DNA from 3 places in the Desulfitobacterium sp. THU1 genome. Region 2 is predicted to be linked to each of the others. Evidence: riboswitches for the same ligand, from Rfam matches in the RefSeq annotation. Region 2 holds a riboswitch; each other region holds the start of a gene.

Region 1 (5,828 bases), on a different contig from region 2:
GTTCATCGCCTTTGTCATACCATTTATTAGGCCCCAAGACACTCATGGAGTTAATATGCATCCAGTCGCCCGTTCCTCCGCCTGCTTCATGCATATTTGGGTTTTTATAAAGAGCAAGTTTAGCGGCTGGGCTGAATCCAAATTCGTTAAAATGGTCACTGGCATTCCATTCCCAAACAATATTGCCTTCCCAGTCTACTTCGATAAAGACGTCGTCTAAGAGGAGTTTATCGGAGATTTTCTTGTTGTAACAGTTCCGATGACATAGAATGAGGGTATTTCCGCTTTCGGTTTTACATTCCATTCCGGGCACATAATAACCGACCGTATTGCCTTCCCTTTGAAAATCATGGTGTTGACGAGCCATCCACTGTGGTTTCTCGCCTTCATCTTCAATATACTCTTTATGATCAAATTTCCAAACCACATTGCCGTCCCAATCCACTTGAACAAGATCGGATTGGTCTTGATAACCGAATTTTGGGTTTCTTTGGCCACGACTTCCCATAACATAGCCTCCAGGCAAAAGCTTGTTCGGGAAACCCTGGAGGTCCTTGAAGACGCGAACCACATTTCCGTTCATATCAATGATGACGCAGCCTAGACCCATGACTTGCATAACGGTATAGCCGTTAAAACACTTTTCAGGATCATAAATCGTTACCCCTGTCGGATGAATGAAAGGTTGACCCATAAAACAACACTCCTTTAGTTTAGTAATATTGTTAACTAAGCCCTTTGGCCTCTTAGCTATAAATTAGCACATGATTTCACAAAACTTTGTAACGCAATTTACAATCTATAAAAAAAAGTTATTCGATCTATAAGATAAATTTATACTTTCTTATATGGGCATTATAAATAAGGCGAAGGTATGATAGAATAATTACAATGTGCAACTTATCTCATGTAAAATGACAATAGGAGGAAGAAATCATGAAAGAGGAATTAGTAGAACATATTACAACCTCCTTCTTTTTGAATGAAACCCTTCTGGAATGTCAGGGACTATCCTCAACTATTTGGGAAAGACATATCCACAGGAGTTCCGGGAGAATTCTCAAAAAAAAAGGCGACTATCTCATCAAAGTTGGTGATAGGCCGAAGGGAGTTCATTTTATTAAGTCCGGCTTAATTAGCACAAACTTCATAGGCAAAGATGGTCTTATTAAAACGTGTAATATGACGGGAACAGGTTGCGTGATTGGCGAGCAATTTTTCTTTCATGAACAGCCGAGCTTATTTGAGGCTCGTATTGTTGAAGATGCTGAGCTCTATTATTTTGAAAATAGAGTTTTCTTAGATCTTTTGAAAGAAGATTTTAATTTTAATCTCTTTATTTTGAAAAGCTTGGCAGGTATATCTCGTAAACTGGCTTCACAGCTACAAGATATATCCACACGCAACACCTGCGAAGGCATCAGCCATATTTTATACAGTTTAGCGTGTTATGAAATTCAAAAAGGAATCACCACAAATATTACAATTAAAATGTCGCATCAGGACTTGGCTAATTTGCTTGGCACCCATCGCGTAACCATCACGAAGAATATTCGTTACCTGAAAGACCAAGGAATCATTGATTACACCTACGACAAAATCGTTATCAAGGATACCGAAAAACTCAAAAATATGTTTAGCGGTGAGTAGGTGTCACAGAAACAAATTAGCACAGGGGCCGTTCCTTACGTTTTTAACCGTAGGGAACGACCCCTGTGCTGTTCCGAATCTTATCCTACACAATATAGATCCCTAATCCCTTTACTGGTAGCTAGCTTCTCTGCCTCGCCCGAAGTTAATGACTCTAAACTCATCTCCACCTTTTTACCCTCTTGACGTAGTCTTTGGGCTTCCGCGATTACTTTTGAAGTGTCCTGGCCAAAGACAAAAATCTCCGCTAGGTCTGCCTGACTATGAGGCAACTGTTCAATAATGGCTTTTAGATTGATGGCAAAACCAGTGGCCGGGTAATCATCGCCGAACTCACAGTATAAGGAATCATAGCGACCCCCTTCAACAATGGGGAAGCCTACTCCAGGTACATAACCTTCGAAAACCGCCCCTGTATAGTAGCTAAACCCCCGTAAAATCCCCAAATCCAGAGACACCTTGTCTTGAACACCAAAATCTCTTAGGTAGCGATAGACCTGCCGCAATGCCTCTACGGATTCCTGCAGCGAAGGTTCCTGACTCCATTCGAGAACTTGACCCAACATCTCTTCAGTGCCGTGAAGATGAGGTAGCTTTAAAAGAATCTCCTGAACTCTTCCTTCTAAGCCACCCTCCTTGACCAAGCGTTCGATACCCACAAAATCCTTGCGAGCTAACTTTTCTTGATAATTTATCCGAAAAGCTTCAGCTACTCCTAGTTCATCCATAATTCCAGTAAATATCCCCATATGCCCGAGATTAATCTGAAAGCCCTTAACACCGATTCGACTGAGGGCTTCACAGGCTAACGCAATCACCTCGGCATCGGCTAACGGGGAAGCTGAGCCGACAAGCTCTACCCCTACTTGACGAAATTCTTGCTTATGAGATTTAGAATAGCGGAATACATCGGCAGCGTAACATAATCTCAAAGGCATATTTCCACCACGCATCCGTGTACTGACCATCCTCGCAATGGGGGTGGTTAGCTCCGGACGCAAGACAAGGACATGTCCACGGCGGTCAAAGAGCTTAAAGAAGGAATCTCCTTCTTCCTCCACCGGTTGGATACACGATCCATACTCTAAGGTCGGAGTGACGATCTTCTGATAAGCCCAAGCATTAAACAAATCAAGAGCGGACCCTTCCGCTTGATCCTGTATGGCCAACTCATTCGGTAGGATATCATGCATCCCCTCTGGGATTCTCAACCCTAAAGAGCTACGAGGCATATTATTTCTCCCCCTCTTCTCGCTCCGACAATCGTTTCAATACCATCTGATAACCATCCGCACCAAAAAACAGACACCGCTTGACCCTGCTGATTGTGGCAGTACTGGCACCTGTGGCCTGGGCGATCGTCGTATAGGTTACATTCTTCTCAAGGAGTTTAGCTACTTCTAAACGCTGCGCCAAAGACTTAATCTCGGCGACAGTGGCGATATCTTGAAAAAATCGGTAGCATTCTTCTCGATCTTCTAATAGTAAAATCGCATCAAAAAGTGCATCAGTTAATGAATCACGCAAGCGCGGATCAATTCCTTGAAAAACATCATCTTCATGTTCTTTCATTATCGCTCATCTCCTTATACTTCTATACTTTAATTTATTAAAGTATTGCGCCCTTGTCAATATTCTTCAGCCTTCTTTAGCAAATTTGTCTATCATTAACCATATTTGCCTCAATTGCTAACATTATTACAGATGAATTTTCTTGCCTTGTTATATAAAAATGACTTGCCAAAGAACATTGCTCTATGCTAATATAGATTCTATCAAGATTCACTCTTGACTTAAAAGTTAATAAATCACTCTTATCCAGAGTAGGTGGAGGGACTGGCCCGATGAAACCCGGCAACCGGCATTTAATGTACGGTGCTAAATCCTGCAGGAAAAATACTGGGAGATGAGAGGAAAGCCGAAGATAACTCCGCGGATTTCCTCGTGGAGTTTTTTATTATATAGTTTTTTAAAATGATTGTTTTTAACCTGCCTTTAGAGCATTTAACTTTTAGAATATGACGAGGAGGAATACCCTTGATACGAATAGAGAATCTAACTAAAGTTTATACCTCCCGCAAGGATCGAGTAACGGCTATTGAAGATATTACTCTTCATATTCCTCAGGGCGCTATCTATGGGATTATCGGTTTAAGTGGTGCCGGCAAGAGTACCTTGGTCCGTTGCATCAATCGCTTAGAGGAGCCCACTAGCGGCAAGATTTTTATTGATGATCAGGACCTGATGCAAATGTCCGCCCATGAGCTCAGACAAGCTCGCCAAAAGATTGGTATGATCTTTCAACACTTTCATCTGCTCCAATCGCGCACGGTCTTCGATAATATCGCCTTTCCTTTAGAAATCGCCGGCTATAAAAAGCCTGAGATTGAACAACGAGTTAGGGAGTTGCTACCCTTAGTGGGCCTAGAAGATAAAGCCCAGGTCTATCCTTCTCAACTCAGCGGCGGACAGAAGCAAAGAGTAGGTATCGCTCGTGCCTTAGCGACGAATCCGAAAGTACTGCTTTGTGATGAAGCAACTTCGGCCTTAGACCCGCAAACAACCCTATCCATTTTGGAACTCCTGCGCGACATCAATCAGCGCTTCGGGTTAACCATCATCATGATTACTCACGAAATGAAAGTAGTTAAGGAAATCTGCACTGATGTTGCAGTAATCCATGAAGCCAAGATTGCGGAACAAGGTCCGGTGGAAGCTGTATTTATCCAACCCCAATCCCGTATTGCCAAGGAGTTCATTTCGACTGTATTCCCTAATGAACTGCCCCTGGATTTACTCCAGGAATTGGCCACTCATCCCAATTCTCAAATTGTCCGTATTCAGTTTTTAGGTTCAAGGACATCGGACCCCATCATCGCCGATCTGATGAAAGAATGCGATGTACGGGCTAATATACTCTATGGAAGTATCGATCATCTCCGCTCTACTCTTTTTGGCACTTTAACCCTGGAGTTGCAAGGAACTCCTGAACAGTTGGCCTTAGCTCATCAATATCTTGACCAACGTGAACTTAAGGTGGAGGTGATCCAGCATGTTTGATTTTGCCAACCCCCAATATTGGGATACCATGGTCCAACTATTAACTCCGGCAACCGGAGAAACCTTCTATATGATTATTGCTTCCACCCTGCTGGCCTATGTGCTGGGAGTCCCCTTAGGGGTGATCTTGGTCATTTCTTCACCGAATCATATCCTGCCCAACCCTTGGGTTGAGCGTATCTTAGGTACAATAATCAATGTTTTCCGTTCTATACCCTTTATCATCTTATTAGTTCTGATTATTCCCTTCACCCGTGCCATTGTCGGCACCTATATCGGTACGACAGCAGCTATCGTCCCCCTCGTCATTTCCTCGGCACCCTTCGTGGCCAGGATGGTCGAAAGTTCTCTCAAGGAAGTCCCTTACGGGGTGATCGAAGCAGCCTTATCCATGGGCTCTTCTCCCTGGCAAATTATCAAAAAAGTGCTTCTTCCCGAGGCCAAAGCTTCTCTTGTCTTGGGTGTTGCAATCACCACCATTAGCATTATTGGCTACACAGCCATGGCCGGTGCCGTGGGTGGCGGTGGTCTAGGGGCCGTAGCTATTCAATATGGCTACAACCGATTCCGAACGGATATCATGCTTTTGACCGTTGTCATTCTTGTGCTTATCGTCCAAGTCATCCAATCCCTTGGTACGATGCTTGCACGCCGAATGACTCATCACTAATACGGTTGTTTCAAGCCAACCCCGAACCTGGGCATGGGCGTACCGGTCGCCGTAACAGGCTTAGGGAATGGACTTGTAACATATATTTAGCAATGAAGGTAAACACAACATGTCTTTATCAGTAATCATCCGCTAAAAGATGATGCAAAGAGAAAAAAGGAACATCAAAGGAGGAAAAATTATGATTCGTTCACATCGCAAACTAACTACTTTACTGCTTAGCTCCGTAGTTGCTCTTTCCCTACTTGTAACCGGGTGCGGAAACACTGCTCAAACCACACCCCCGGCTAATACCGGTAATACCAATGAGCCTGTCACCATCAAGGTAGGGGCTACCCCCGTGCCCCATGCCGAAATTCTCGAATTCATCAAACCTGAATTAGCAAAACAAGGCGTCAATCTGGAAGTCGTTATTTTCACTGAATATCCCCTACCCAATCCGGCCGTG
Region 2 (5,828 bases):
GGGGCCATGATGCATTATAAAGCCACCCCTGAAAGTGCCTATACCCTAAACCCAGAAGGATTCCTCCTCGTGGATTCCGGCGGTCAATACTTCGGAGGGACCACAGATATCACTCGCACCCTTGTTTTAGGCCCCCTGACCGAAGAAGAGAAAAGAGATTATACCCTCGTGTTGAAGGGCCATATTGCCTTAGCTACCGTGAAATTCCTCCATGGCGCTACAGGCTCTAATCTAGATGTTTTGGCGAGACAACCTATCTGGAAATATGGACTCGATTATAAATGCGGTACCGGCCATGGCGTGGGGATGTTCTTAAATGTCCATGAAGGTCCCCAAAGATTGAGCCAAACTCCCAACACTGTAAAGCTTGAAGAAGGTATGATATTGACCAACGAACCTGGTATTTATAAGGAAGGCAAATTTGGCATTCGTACCGAGAATATGATGGTGGTCGTTAAGGATGAAGAGACCGAATGTGGTCAGTTTATGCGCTTCGAGGCCCTGACCTATTGCCCGATTGACATTGCGGGCGTGGACCAGAGCCTACTCACTGATGAGGAAAAAGTGTGGCTCGCTGACTATAACACGATGGCTTATACCAAACTGGAGCCGTATTTGGATGATGAAGAAAAGGCTTGGTTAGCTCAAGAGATTGGGACTAAGCTGTAGCAATATAGGGGAGAGAAATAGATGAAACTTATTTCATGGAATGTTAATGGCATCCGAGCCTGTCTGAACAAGGGCTTTATGGACTTCTTTGAAAAGGAACAAGCGGATATCTTTTGTCTTCAAGAAACGAAGATTCAAGCAGATCAGGTTCCTTTTCAACTGGAGGGGTATCACCAGTACTGGAATTATGCTCAGAAGAAAGGCTACTCTGGTACAGCCGTGTTTACAAAACAGGAGCCCTTGCAGGTCACCTATGGCATCGGCAAGGAAGAGCATGATCAAGAAGGCCGCGTCATTACTCTAGAATTTGGGACCTTCTATCTCGTAACGGTTTATACCCCCAACTCTCAAAAAGAATTAGCGCGCTTAACTTATCGCATGACCTGGGAAGAAGAATTCCTAGCTTATTTAAAGAGCTTGGAAAAAACCAAACCCGTTATCTTCTGCGGCGATCTCAACGTTGCCCATACAGAGATAGACCTTAAAAACCCTAAAACCAACCGCAAGAACGCTGGTTTTTCCGATGAGGAGCGGGCTAAATTCACCGAGCTGCTAGAAAATGGCTTTATCGATACATTCCGCTACTTCTACCCAGATAAAACTGAGGCCTACACTTGGTGGTCGTACATGTTTAACGCACGAGCCAATAATGCGGGGTGGCGTATCGACTATTTCTGCGTCTCGGAAGCCCTCAAGGACCATCTGAAGGATGCCCTCATTTATTCCCAAGTCATGGGCTCCGACCATTGCCCCGTCGGCTTAGAAATCTCTTCACCATTTTCCTGAGACTTGCTTTCCGGGGGTGTTCCCTACATGTAGGGAACACCCCCGTGACGTTCTGAGTCTTCTCAGGCTTTTGTTATAGATCAGTTGACATAAATAAAGAGATGTAATAATATAATTTCTATAGCGTTGACCTACTACCTTAAATTAAATACAATCCAATATCTTATCAAGAGTGGTGGAGGGACTGGCCCAATGAAGCCCAGCAACCGGTATTCCCTAGAATACAGCGGTGCTAATTCCTGCGATGGAGCCATTGATAGATGAGAGAGGAACTTAAGACCGCAACCTCTTTCTTGTAAAGAGGTTTTTTTATTATCACTTATGTGTTGAAACACTTGGAGGAGAGATAACATGCCGATCAATGTACCCGATGGCTTACCGGCTGCCGAAATACTTACCCAGGAAGATGTTTTTATCATGGAAGAGGGTCGCGCCGAGCACCAAGATATTCGACCCCTGAGTATTGTGATTCTTAACCTTATGCCCAATAAAATAATCACCGAAACTCAGATTCTTCGCTTGTTAGGGAATTCCCCCCTGCAGGTTGATATTACTCTCCTCTATCCGGAAACCCACCTGACCAAGAATACCCCAGAGGAATACCTGATTAAGTATTATCAGACCTTCGATAGTATTAAGGACAAGAAATTTGACGGGATGATCATTACTGGTGCCCCCATTGAGCAAATGTCCTTTGAAGAAGTAGATTTCTGGCCGGAGCTCCAAAAGATAATGAATTGGAGTCAACACAATGTGTTTTCGACACTCTTTATCTGCTGGGGAGCGCAGGCTGGGCTTTACCACTTTTTTGGGGTTCCCAAGTATCCCTTGCCGGGGAAAATGTTTGGGGTATTCCCTCATACCCTCAATCGCCGGGATGTCCGTTTGCTCAGAGGCTTTGATGATCTGTTTTATGTGCCTCATTCTCGGCATACGGAAGTCAGAAAAGAAGATATCCTAAAGGTACCGGAGTTGGAAATCCTTTCTGAGTCTGAGGAATCAGGGGTGTATTTAGTCGGGACCAAGGGCGGACGGCAGATTTTCGTGACCGGTCATTCTGAGTATGATCCCCACACCTTGAAATCTGAGTATGATCGCGATGTGGCACAGGGACTCGCCATCAATGTTCCTCAGAATTATTACCCTGGAGATGATCCGAGCAGGCAGCCCACCGTCAAGTGGCGAGGCCATTCCAATTTGCTCTTTGCTAACTGGTTGAATTATTACGTCTACCAAGAAACCCCCTATAACTTGGACGAAATAAAGTGAAAAAGTATCTTAAGATAATATATCAGGGTCAAGGGTAAGAAGATCCGAAGAATCTAAATAAATCCCCAAATAGAATTCAAACTAATCATCAGACAAGAAAGAAGGATGCAAAAATGTCAAACTACGCACAGGATCGGGAGGCTGCTTGGCAGCTTCTTAATGAATATGTAAAAAGTGAGACCCTATTGCGACACTCGCTGACGGTAGAAGCAGTGATGCGTCATTTTGCTACCCGCTATCAAGAGGATCCGAACCTCTGGGGTAATATTGGCCTCCTCCACGATATTGATTATGAGATGTACCCCGATCAGCACTGCCGCAAAACGAGGGAAATTCTCACTCCCAAAGAATTAAGCGATGAATTCATCCGGGCCATCGAAAGCCATGGCTATGGCCTAGTCCATGATGTGGAACCCCGAGAGAATGTCGAGAAGGTTCTCTTTACCATTGATGAACTGACCGGTCTGATCTCGGCAACTGCCTTGCTTCGCCCCAGCAAAAGCATCCATGATTTAACCACAAAATCTGTCAAAAAGAAATGGAAACAAAAGAGCTTTGCTGAGAATGTCAACCGTGAAGTCATCGAAGAAGGAGCAAACCGCCTCGGTAAAGCTCTTGATGAGATTATCGAAGAAACCATCAAAGGAATGCGCACGATCGCTTCAGAAATTGGCTTAGAAGGCAACATCGAAGCAGGTCAAGAAGTTGGAAAATAAATACGCTAGCAAAAATATACAAAATAGCTCTTGACAGTCGAAGTGTAATAGATTAGAATCATAACATCGTTAAACTATAGCTGAACACAATGAACGGACGTCCTACGCTGATTAGGTATAGAGAGCTGACGGGTGGTGCAAGTCAGTCTATGAAGCCAATGGATTCCATCCGGGAGTGGCCAATGATGAATTGTGACGGGTTCCGCCCGATATTGCGGACATAAGTTGGCCGTATACGGCAACATGGGTGGCAACGCGGGAGTAACCTCTCGTCCCTAATTTGGGACGAGAGGTTTTATTTATTTTCCGCAATGCACTGCTTTTGCTTCTTCAGTTTGGAGAAGCAAGGTGGCATTCATCATTGTCCATGTGCTGAGATCGGCTAGAACTTGGGTGGCACCGCGGAATACCCGCCCCAATACTGGGGTGGGTTTTGTTTATTTTTAATTACCCAATATATGTTAATACACATAAATATTTATAATTAAGGGGGATATTACAAGATGAAGAAAGTCTACAATTTTTCGGCGGGCCCTGCTGTTCTGCCCCAAGAAGTCCTTCAAGAAGCAGCCACAGAAATGTTGGATTACCAGGGAACAGGTATGTCCGTCATGGAAATGAGCCATCGTTCCAAGACTATTGAAGGGATGATGCAGGAAGCAGAACAGGATTTGCGAGATTTGCTCCAGGTTCCCGACAATTATAAAATCCTCTTTCTTCAAGGGGGAGCATCCCAGCAGTTTGCCATGATCCCCATGAATCTCATGAAAAATCGAGTTGCAGATCATCTCAATACCGGGCAATGGGCCAAGAAAGCCATCAGCGAAGGAAAAATTTTTGGGAAGATCAATGTTATCGCTTCCTCAGAGGATCAAAACTATAGCTACATTCCCGATCTTAAAAATCTAAAGTTCTCTGAAGATGCCGACTATGTCTATATTTGCCACAACAACACCATCTTTGGTACCAAGTTTAACGAGCTTCCGGAGGTGGGGGACAAACCCTTAGTGACGGATATGTCCTCGGATTTCCTCTCTGAACCCATCGATGTTTCTAAATACGGCCTGATTTTTGCCGGAGCACAAAAGAACGTAGGACCTGCTGGAGTCGTGATTGTAATTATCCGCGAGGATTTGATCACCGAGGATGTTTTAGCCGGAACCCCTACTATGTTGAAGTACAAAGTGCATGTCGACAATAACTCTGCCTACAATACACCACCAGTCTATGGTATCTATATTTGCGGCAAAGTGTTCAAGTGGCTTAAGAAGCTCGGTGGATTGGAAGCTATGAAGAGAATCAATGAGGAAAAGGCTGCCGTCCTTTATGACTACCTGGACAACAGCATGATGTTTAAAGGAACTGTAGTCAAGAAGGACCGCTCCTTAATGAATGTTCCTTTTGTAACCGGCTCTGAGGAATTGGACGCTAAATTCATCAAGGAAGCAAAGGCTGCAGGATTAGAAAATCTTAAAGGTTACCGCACAGTCGGAGGAATGAGAGCCAGTATCTATAACGCCATGCCCATGGCAGGAGTCCAAGCTCTCGTCGACTTTATGAGAAAGTTCGAAGCAGAAAACAAGTAATGAAGGAATCCTGTGTCGTTTCGAAAAACAGGAAGTAATTTATGTGGGGAACGGCACAGTGTCGTTCCGAAAGAAGAGGAGTGTTTAATATGTTCAAAATCAATTGCATAAATAAAATTTCGGAAACAGGTTTAGGGCTTTTTACAGATCATTACGTGAATGTCGATCGTCACGAGGATGCCAATGGAATTCTTGTGCGCAGTGCAAAGATGCATGACCTGGATCTACCCAACACCATCGAAGCAATTGCTAGGGCAGGGGCCGGAGTCAATAATATTCCCCTAGAAAAATGTGCTGAAAAAGGAATCGTCGTCTTTAATACCCCGGGTGCCAATGCCAATGGTGTAAAAGAGATGGTTTTAGCCACGATGATTATGGCCGCCCGTAATCTTATTGGTGGAGTAAACTGGGTAACCTCCTGCCAGACCGATCCTGATGTGGCTAACCTCGTGGAAAAGAACAAGGCTAAGTTTGTCGGTACCGAAATCAAGGGCAAAAAGCTGGGAGTCATCGGCTTAGGCGCTGTGGGAATTCTCGTCGCCAATGCTGCCAATAAACTGGAGATGGAAGTCTATGGCTATGATCCTTATATTTCCGTGGAGCATGCTTGGAAGCTTTCTAAATTTATTAAACCCATCAAATCCGTAGATGATATCTTCCGGGAATGCGATTTTATCACGGCCCATGTCCCCTTAACAGATTCCACCAAGGGTATGTTCAATAAAAATGCCTTCGAACAAATGAAGGATGGAGTCATCCTCTTGAACTTCTCCCGGGATACTTTAGTTGAAGAGGATATGCT
Region 3 (5,828 bases), on a different contig from region 2:
TTTGCACTGGGTTAGAGCATTTCTCTCGGGTGATTTCATGTATGACTTGGAATACTTCTCCGAGAGACTTCCCTAAGGCTTCTTCGCGGTTCCAAGCTGTCAGTTTTTCCGCTATGTTATTCATGACAAGAATATTTCCACAAACATCAGTGGCAATTACGCCTTCGCCGATGGAAAGGAGGGTAGCTTTAAATTGTTCCTTTTCATTGAAGATGATTTCTTCCATTTTGCGACGTTCGGTTATATCGCGAATGGTGCAGAGAAGTTTGTTCTTTGTCACCTTATCCCCGAGAATAATGCTGACTTGTATATCATACCAACCGCGCCCCTCGTGTAAATCAAGATAATATTCAGCACGGCTTGGTTTGCCATATTGCAAGGTCGCTTCTATAGATTCTTTGATAGTACTTTTGGCCGGTTCAGGGAAGCCGATCTCATCATAGTGCTTGTTAAGAAAATCTTCAGGTTGTAAATATAAGACATCGCTTTCAGGATAATGAAACTCTATTATGGTTAATTGATCATCCAGTACAAAAACCAGCTCTTGCAGGCTGTTAATCAACGCTGCCTGGCTACGATTCAGAGATTCTAGTTTGACAATATAATTCCTTACTTCATTTTCTAAACTATTTTTCTTCAATTCTATTTCACGAAAGATAATATCTTGGGGAGTTTTTATAGCTATTTGCATTACAGCTTTATAAATAAAATAGACGGACAGGATTTTAAAATAATGTCCCAAAAGATTAAAGACATCAAAAGGGTCTCCATAAAAAGTGAACATTAGGTCGGTGAGTATTGCGGAAAGGAAACTAAGATAGAGAAATCTTCGAACATTTTTATCAAATCTATCCCTTTTTAAGAACAGCAATAGGAGTGATATTAGAATTATACCTACAATGACATATTCACTTATTATTTTAAAAGGCGTTAATCCTTGACCTTCGATAAAGGCATTTGGGAAAAGTCCGGAAAAAATTAAGCTAACCCCGCTAATAGTTATTAGAGGGAAGAATAAATAGATATAGTTAATCTTGATTTTTTTGCCTACCGAGAGGGTTGCCAGAAGCAAGGCAAAGCCCTCGACGTACCTAGAAAGAATCCAGAGCTGAGTTGGCAAGTTAGAATTATAACCTATAAAGATATTCATCCCTTTATAGGCTATCATGTGTAGAAAATCAATAAGGATCATACATAGATAACCAGTGCTTAGTATTCTAATGAAATGATTGTCAATATGAGTATTTGAATTAAAGACTATAAAAACGATCCCTAAGGAAACCGCAATACAATAGCATTCCACAAAGGCATGAGATAAATTGTAGTTATATTCTTTAATGGCGAATAAGAAAGCTAATACAACGAGTTGGATAAAGGCGAACTTAGCAATTTGCACGGGCCTTTTCTCAACATTGTCTGTCATATACTCTCCTCCTTTGGCCCTTTGTGTAAGAATGTACAATTTTCTTAGATATTCTCTACAATAACTGCTTTTACCTGCTATTCTGTCAATATTTTCGTGACGATTGTGATCTTTACAATGTAAGCATTAGGGATTGTATCATTGCTGGGGATGATGACTGTCTGTTATGATGCAGAATATACGCCATGATTAGTAGTATGGGTTTACTCGTGCTATCTTAGGGCGGACTCTAAGTCGCGAATTAAGTCCTCTGCAGCCTCGATACCTACGGATAGACGGAGCAGGCAATCGTCAATACCAAGCCTTGCCCTGACTTCTAAAGGAATATCGGCATGAGTTTGGGTGGCAGGATAAGTGATCAGGGATTCCACCCCACCAAGACTTTCAGCATAAGAAATGATCTCGAGGGATTTTAGAATCCTGGGGATAAGTGAAGAATCCTTCACCCGGAAGGAGAGCATAGCGCCAAAGCCTTTGGCTTGGTTGAGTTGAGTTGCATGGCTGGGATGGTTTTTTAATCCGGGGTAGTAGACCTCGGTGACCTTAGGATGATTTAATAACCACTGGGCGATTTGCAGGGCATTTTCCTCTTGAGCCTTCATGCGTAGGGCTAAGGTTTTTAGTCCTCGAATCATCAGCCAAGAATCTTGGGGACCTAAGGTAGCTCCAAGTGAGTTCTGCAACCGTCCAAAGCGAGTGGCGAGTTTTTCACCTTTAACCACGACCAGTCCAGAGATAATATCATTGTGCCCTCCGAGATACTTAGTGCCGCTATGGACGACGATATCAGCTCCACACAGAAGAGGTTTCTGGAGGTAGGGGGTTAGGAAGGTATTGTCTACAATATCTAAGAGCCCGTGCTTTTGACAAAGGCGAGCGATTCCATGCAAGTCGGCGATTTTCATCATTGGGTTGGTCGGTGTTTCAGTAAAAATAGCTTTGGTATGGGGGAGAATTTCCTTTTCTATGGCTTCAAGGTTACTAGTGTCGGCAAAGCTGACTTGGAGGCCGAAGCGGTTAAAGACTTCCTCAAGTATGCGATATGTTCCCCCATAGAGATCCTCAGTGACAATAATATGGTCTCCATGAGAAAATAAAGTGAGTATTGTTGTAATAGCGCCCATGCCTGAGGAAAAAGCGAAGCCCTTTGTGCCTTCCTCCAAACGAGCGATGGCATCCTCTAGGACTTGGCGCGTGGGGTTATTCGTACGAGAATAATCGAAACCTGTGCTTTCCCCAAAGCCTGGATGGGCAAAAGTGGATGAATGGTAGATGGGAAAGCTAATCGCTCCTTTGGGATCTAAGCGATTGCCGATCTGAGCAAGTTCGGTTAAAATATTCATTTAGTAGTCCTCCTTTGTGGATTGGATAAAAATCAAACAAAAACGACCTCATAGAGAGGTCGTAAATGTTAATCTACTTCCTCTTATCTTCGAACATTAAAGTTCTCAGGATTTAGCACCTCGCAATAATGCAGGTTGCCGGGCTTCATCGGGCCAGTCCCTCCGCCACTCTTGATAAGAGCTTTGACAAAAGTCAGTATTTAATTCATTTTTTAGATGGAAATTTGTTAGAATCAATATATACTATTCCTATGGGTTTTGCAATAATATTTAGCATAATTTTTAACAAAACTAGCATAAGAGAATCGCTAGCCTTATGAAATGCTTAGGAGGTAGATCATGCAAAAGAAGTTGAATCAGTTGAAGCAAATCATTAAAGAAATGGAATCTGCAGTGGTAGCGTTTTCGGGTGGGGTGGACAGCACGTTTCTCCTAAAAGTAACCCATGAGGTATTAGGTGATAACTGCCTAGCCATCATTGGGGAATCAGAAACTATGCCCACCACCGATTACAACAATGCTTTACAGCAGGTGAAAGAATTTGGGGCCGATTATTTAATCATAAAGACCGAGGAAATGACTAAGGAGGAATTTGTAAAGAATCCCCAAAACCGCTGCTATCATTGTAAGAATGAGTTGTTTACAAAGCTTTTAACCATTGCTCAAGAAAAGAAGATCCAGTGGGTTCTGGATGGCAGCAATGCAGATGACTTAAAGGATTACCGCCCTGGTATGCAAGCTGCGAGAGCATTGGGGGTAAGAAGCCCGCTGCAAGAAGCAGGCCTAACTAAAGCGGAAATCCGTCAACTTTCCAAGGAAATGGGGCTTTCGACATGGGATAAGCCCTCTAGCCCGTGCTTATCCTCACGCTTTCCCTATGGCGAGGAGATCACCCTTGAAAAGCTTCAGCGGGTCGAGAGAGCAGAATCCTTGCTGAAGGATCTGGGGTTTAAAAATTTGAGAGTTCGGCATCATCAAGATCTGGCTCGACTGGAGATCCCCCAAGAAGACTTTCCAAAACTCATGGAGCTGGACCCTGAGGATATCGTCGAACCTCTTAAGGAATTAGGTTTTACCTATATTACTCTAGATTTAGAGGGCTTTCGGAGCGGCAGTTTAAATACCGGGCTACATATTCATTAATGAGTTTATGTTGCTTGATACCACTGATAATTTAGGTGCTTTTAGCGAACTAGTATAGGCTAGTTCGCTTTTTTGTTGGTTTCTCTATAATTCGCACGATTTATAGGTTGATATGATATATATTTCCGGAAAGAAGGATTGGGACATAAGGATAGAGAATCCATCATAAGTTAATGGTAAATAATGGAACATATATCATGACTGAGACTGAAGACTAAACTGAGGGAGGGAGCGCTATCAGGAAACGATGGATTATTCGCAGTGCCCTGCTTTTCCTGGGGATGGCACTATGTGTTGCATTCATGAATATGGGTATCTTTCCTATAAGTGCCTTTAGGGGACCTAGTGCAGAAGAACTGGCTTATTCAGAAACGGAAGTCACCAATCCTGACCAAACCCCTCAGCAAAGAATGCAACAACAAAGAGCCAATTATGCTGCTTATGTTAAGAAGGTAAAGACCGCTGCAGCAGAGAATCCAAGTCCATCCAATAGTGGTTTAGTGAAAGAAGGGCTTCCGCAGTCAATAAGCACTGCCCCAACGGAACAACTTTTTCATGTGATTCCCAATCCCTATGTTCCTGACTTTATTCTTCAGGGTAATTATGTGGTTCAAGGGAGTTCTCCGAATAAACGCTACACAGCTTATATCTATCCGGATGAGTGGGAAACCATCGGGGATATTTATATCAAAGATAGTGTTACCAGTAGTTGGTCACGACTCCAGCTGGACCAAGAGTATCGCGTAGAGTTGTGGGATTATTACGCTCCTGAAGGCCAATACACTCCGAAGAAGAAAATTCACTGGCTTAATGATGATGAGTTCATAACGATTATTGGCTTTGCTCATGGCACAGTATCTAAAGGAGGAGAGTTGGTTAAAGTACATCGATCCACGGGGAAGGGGGATATTCTTTATCCCGACGATCCTAAGCTTAATCAAGAGGTCGTGGATTTTGAACAAATAGGCAGTGATTTGGTTCTGAACATCAATCATATCGACGTTAACGGTGTTTGCATAAAAAAAGGTGAGATTAGGGTTCCGCTGAACCATTTAGACTTATTGAATCAAGGCGCGGTTGCTATTAGTAGAGATTGAAAACAGACTCCCAACAGGCTCTCAATAGGGCCTGTTTTTTGCTTTCCCCATCTTTCTTTAGCTTTTTAAGGAAAGAATGATATAATAGAAAATTGAGAACGATCAGGAGGGATTATCCTTTGGAATTTTCAAAAATCATCGCGCAAGAACTTGGTTTTCGGCCCCAGCAAATCAACGAGGCGATTCAACTCTTAGATGCAGGAAATACGATTCCCTTCATCGCCCGTTATCGTAAAGAAGCAACAGGGGAGTTGGACGAGAATGTGCTCCGTAGCATTGTGGAGCGCTTGGAGTATTTAAGAAATTTAGAACATCGCAAGAGTGAAGTCTTGCGTTTGATTGAAGAACAAGGAAAGCTTACAGATGAGTTGGCCGTTCAGATAACCAAGGCAACTATTCTTCAAGAAGTGGAAGATATTTACCGCCCCTATAAGCAAAAACGTCGGACGCGGGCAACGGTGGCAAGGGAAAAGGGACTAGAACCCTTGGCACTGTGGATTTTAGAGCAATATCCCAAAGCCCAACCCTTAGAAGAAGCTCAAAAATATATCAATGGGGAACTTGGTGTAGAAACTTCAGAAGAGGCAATTAGCGGTGCCTCGGATATTATCGCGGAAATGATTTCCGATGATGCCACCATGCGTAAAAGGGTGCGGGAAGCAACTTTTCGCCTTGGTGATATGGTAGCTTCTGCGAAAAAAGCTGAAGAACGCTCAGCCTATGAGATGTATTACGATTATCGAGAGCCTGTGAAGAAGCTGCCTCCCCATCGCATACTTGCTTTGAATCGTGGCGAGAAGGAAGAGCTTCTCAGTGTGAAAG

What was found. A riboswitch is a leader RNA that binds a small molecule or an ion and turns the genes downstream of it on or off. The one in region 2 is predicted to bind S-adenosylmethionine.
Region 1: linked by a shared signal. The riboswitch ahead of AAC978_RS06155 (methionine ABC transporter ATP-binding protein) and the one ahead of metA (homoserine O-acetyltransferase MetA) in region 2 are both predicted to bind S-adenosylmethionine.
Region 3: linked by a shared signal. The riboswitch ahead of AAC978_RS05880 (trans-sulfuration enzyme family protein) and the one ahead of metA (homoserine O-acetyltransferase MetA) in region 2 are both predicted to bind S-adenosylmethionine.

Annotation. Positions count from the first base shown of each region.
Region 1 covers NZ_JBBWUA010000004.1:215,275-221,102, reverse strand. The annotation lists gene AAC978_RS06175 (aryl-sulfate sulfotransferase) at 1-694, opposite strand, end outside; gene AAC978_RS06170 (Crp/Fnr family transcriptional regulator) at 937-1,650, shown strand; gene hisZ (ATP phosphoribosyltransferase regulatory subunit) at 1,731-2,882, opposite strand; gene AAC978_RS06160 (YerC/YecD family TrpR-related protein) at 2,884-3,222, opposite strand; SAM riboswitch class I at 3,462-3,563, shown strand; gene AAC978_RS06155 (methionine ABC transporter ATP-binding protein) at 3,688-4,710, shown strand; gene AAC978_RS06150 (methionine ABC transporter permease) at 4,703-5,380, shown strand; gene AAC978_RS06145 (MetQ/NlpA family ABC transporter substrate-binding protein) at 5,562-5,828, shown strand, end outside.
Region 2 covers NZ_JBBWUA010000001.1:185,612-191,439, forward strand. The annotation lists gene AAC978_RS00890 (aminopeptidase P family protein) at 1-669, shown strand, start outside; gene AAC978_RS00895 (exodeoxyribonuclease III) at 691-1,455, shown strand; SAM riboswitch class I at 1,616-1,722, shown strand; gene metA (homoserine O-acetyltransferase MetA) at 1,807-2,724, shown strand; gene AAC978_RS00905 (HD domain-containing protein) at 2,838-3,440, shown strand; gene serC (3-phosphoserine/phosphohydroxythreonine transaminase) at 3,944-5,026, shown strand; gene AAC978_RS00915 (phosphoglycerate dehydrogenase) at 5,116-5,828, shown strand, end outside.
Region 3 covers NZ_JBBWUA010000004.1:152,844-158,671, forward strand. The annotation lists partial or broken gene AAC978_RS05875 (MASE3 domain-containing protein) at 1-1,423, opposite strand, end outside; gene AAC978_RS05880 (trans-sulfuration enzyme family protein) at 1,636-2,766, opposite strand; SAM riboswitch class I at 2,847-2,947, opposite strand; gene larE (ATP-dependent sacrificial sulfur transferase LarE) at 3,106-3,909, shown strand; gene AAC978_RS05890 (DUF4652 domain-containing protein) at 4,212-5,006, shown strand; gene AAC978_RS05895 (Tex family protein) at 5,126-5,828, shown strand, end outside.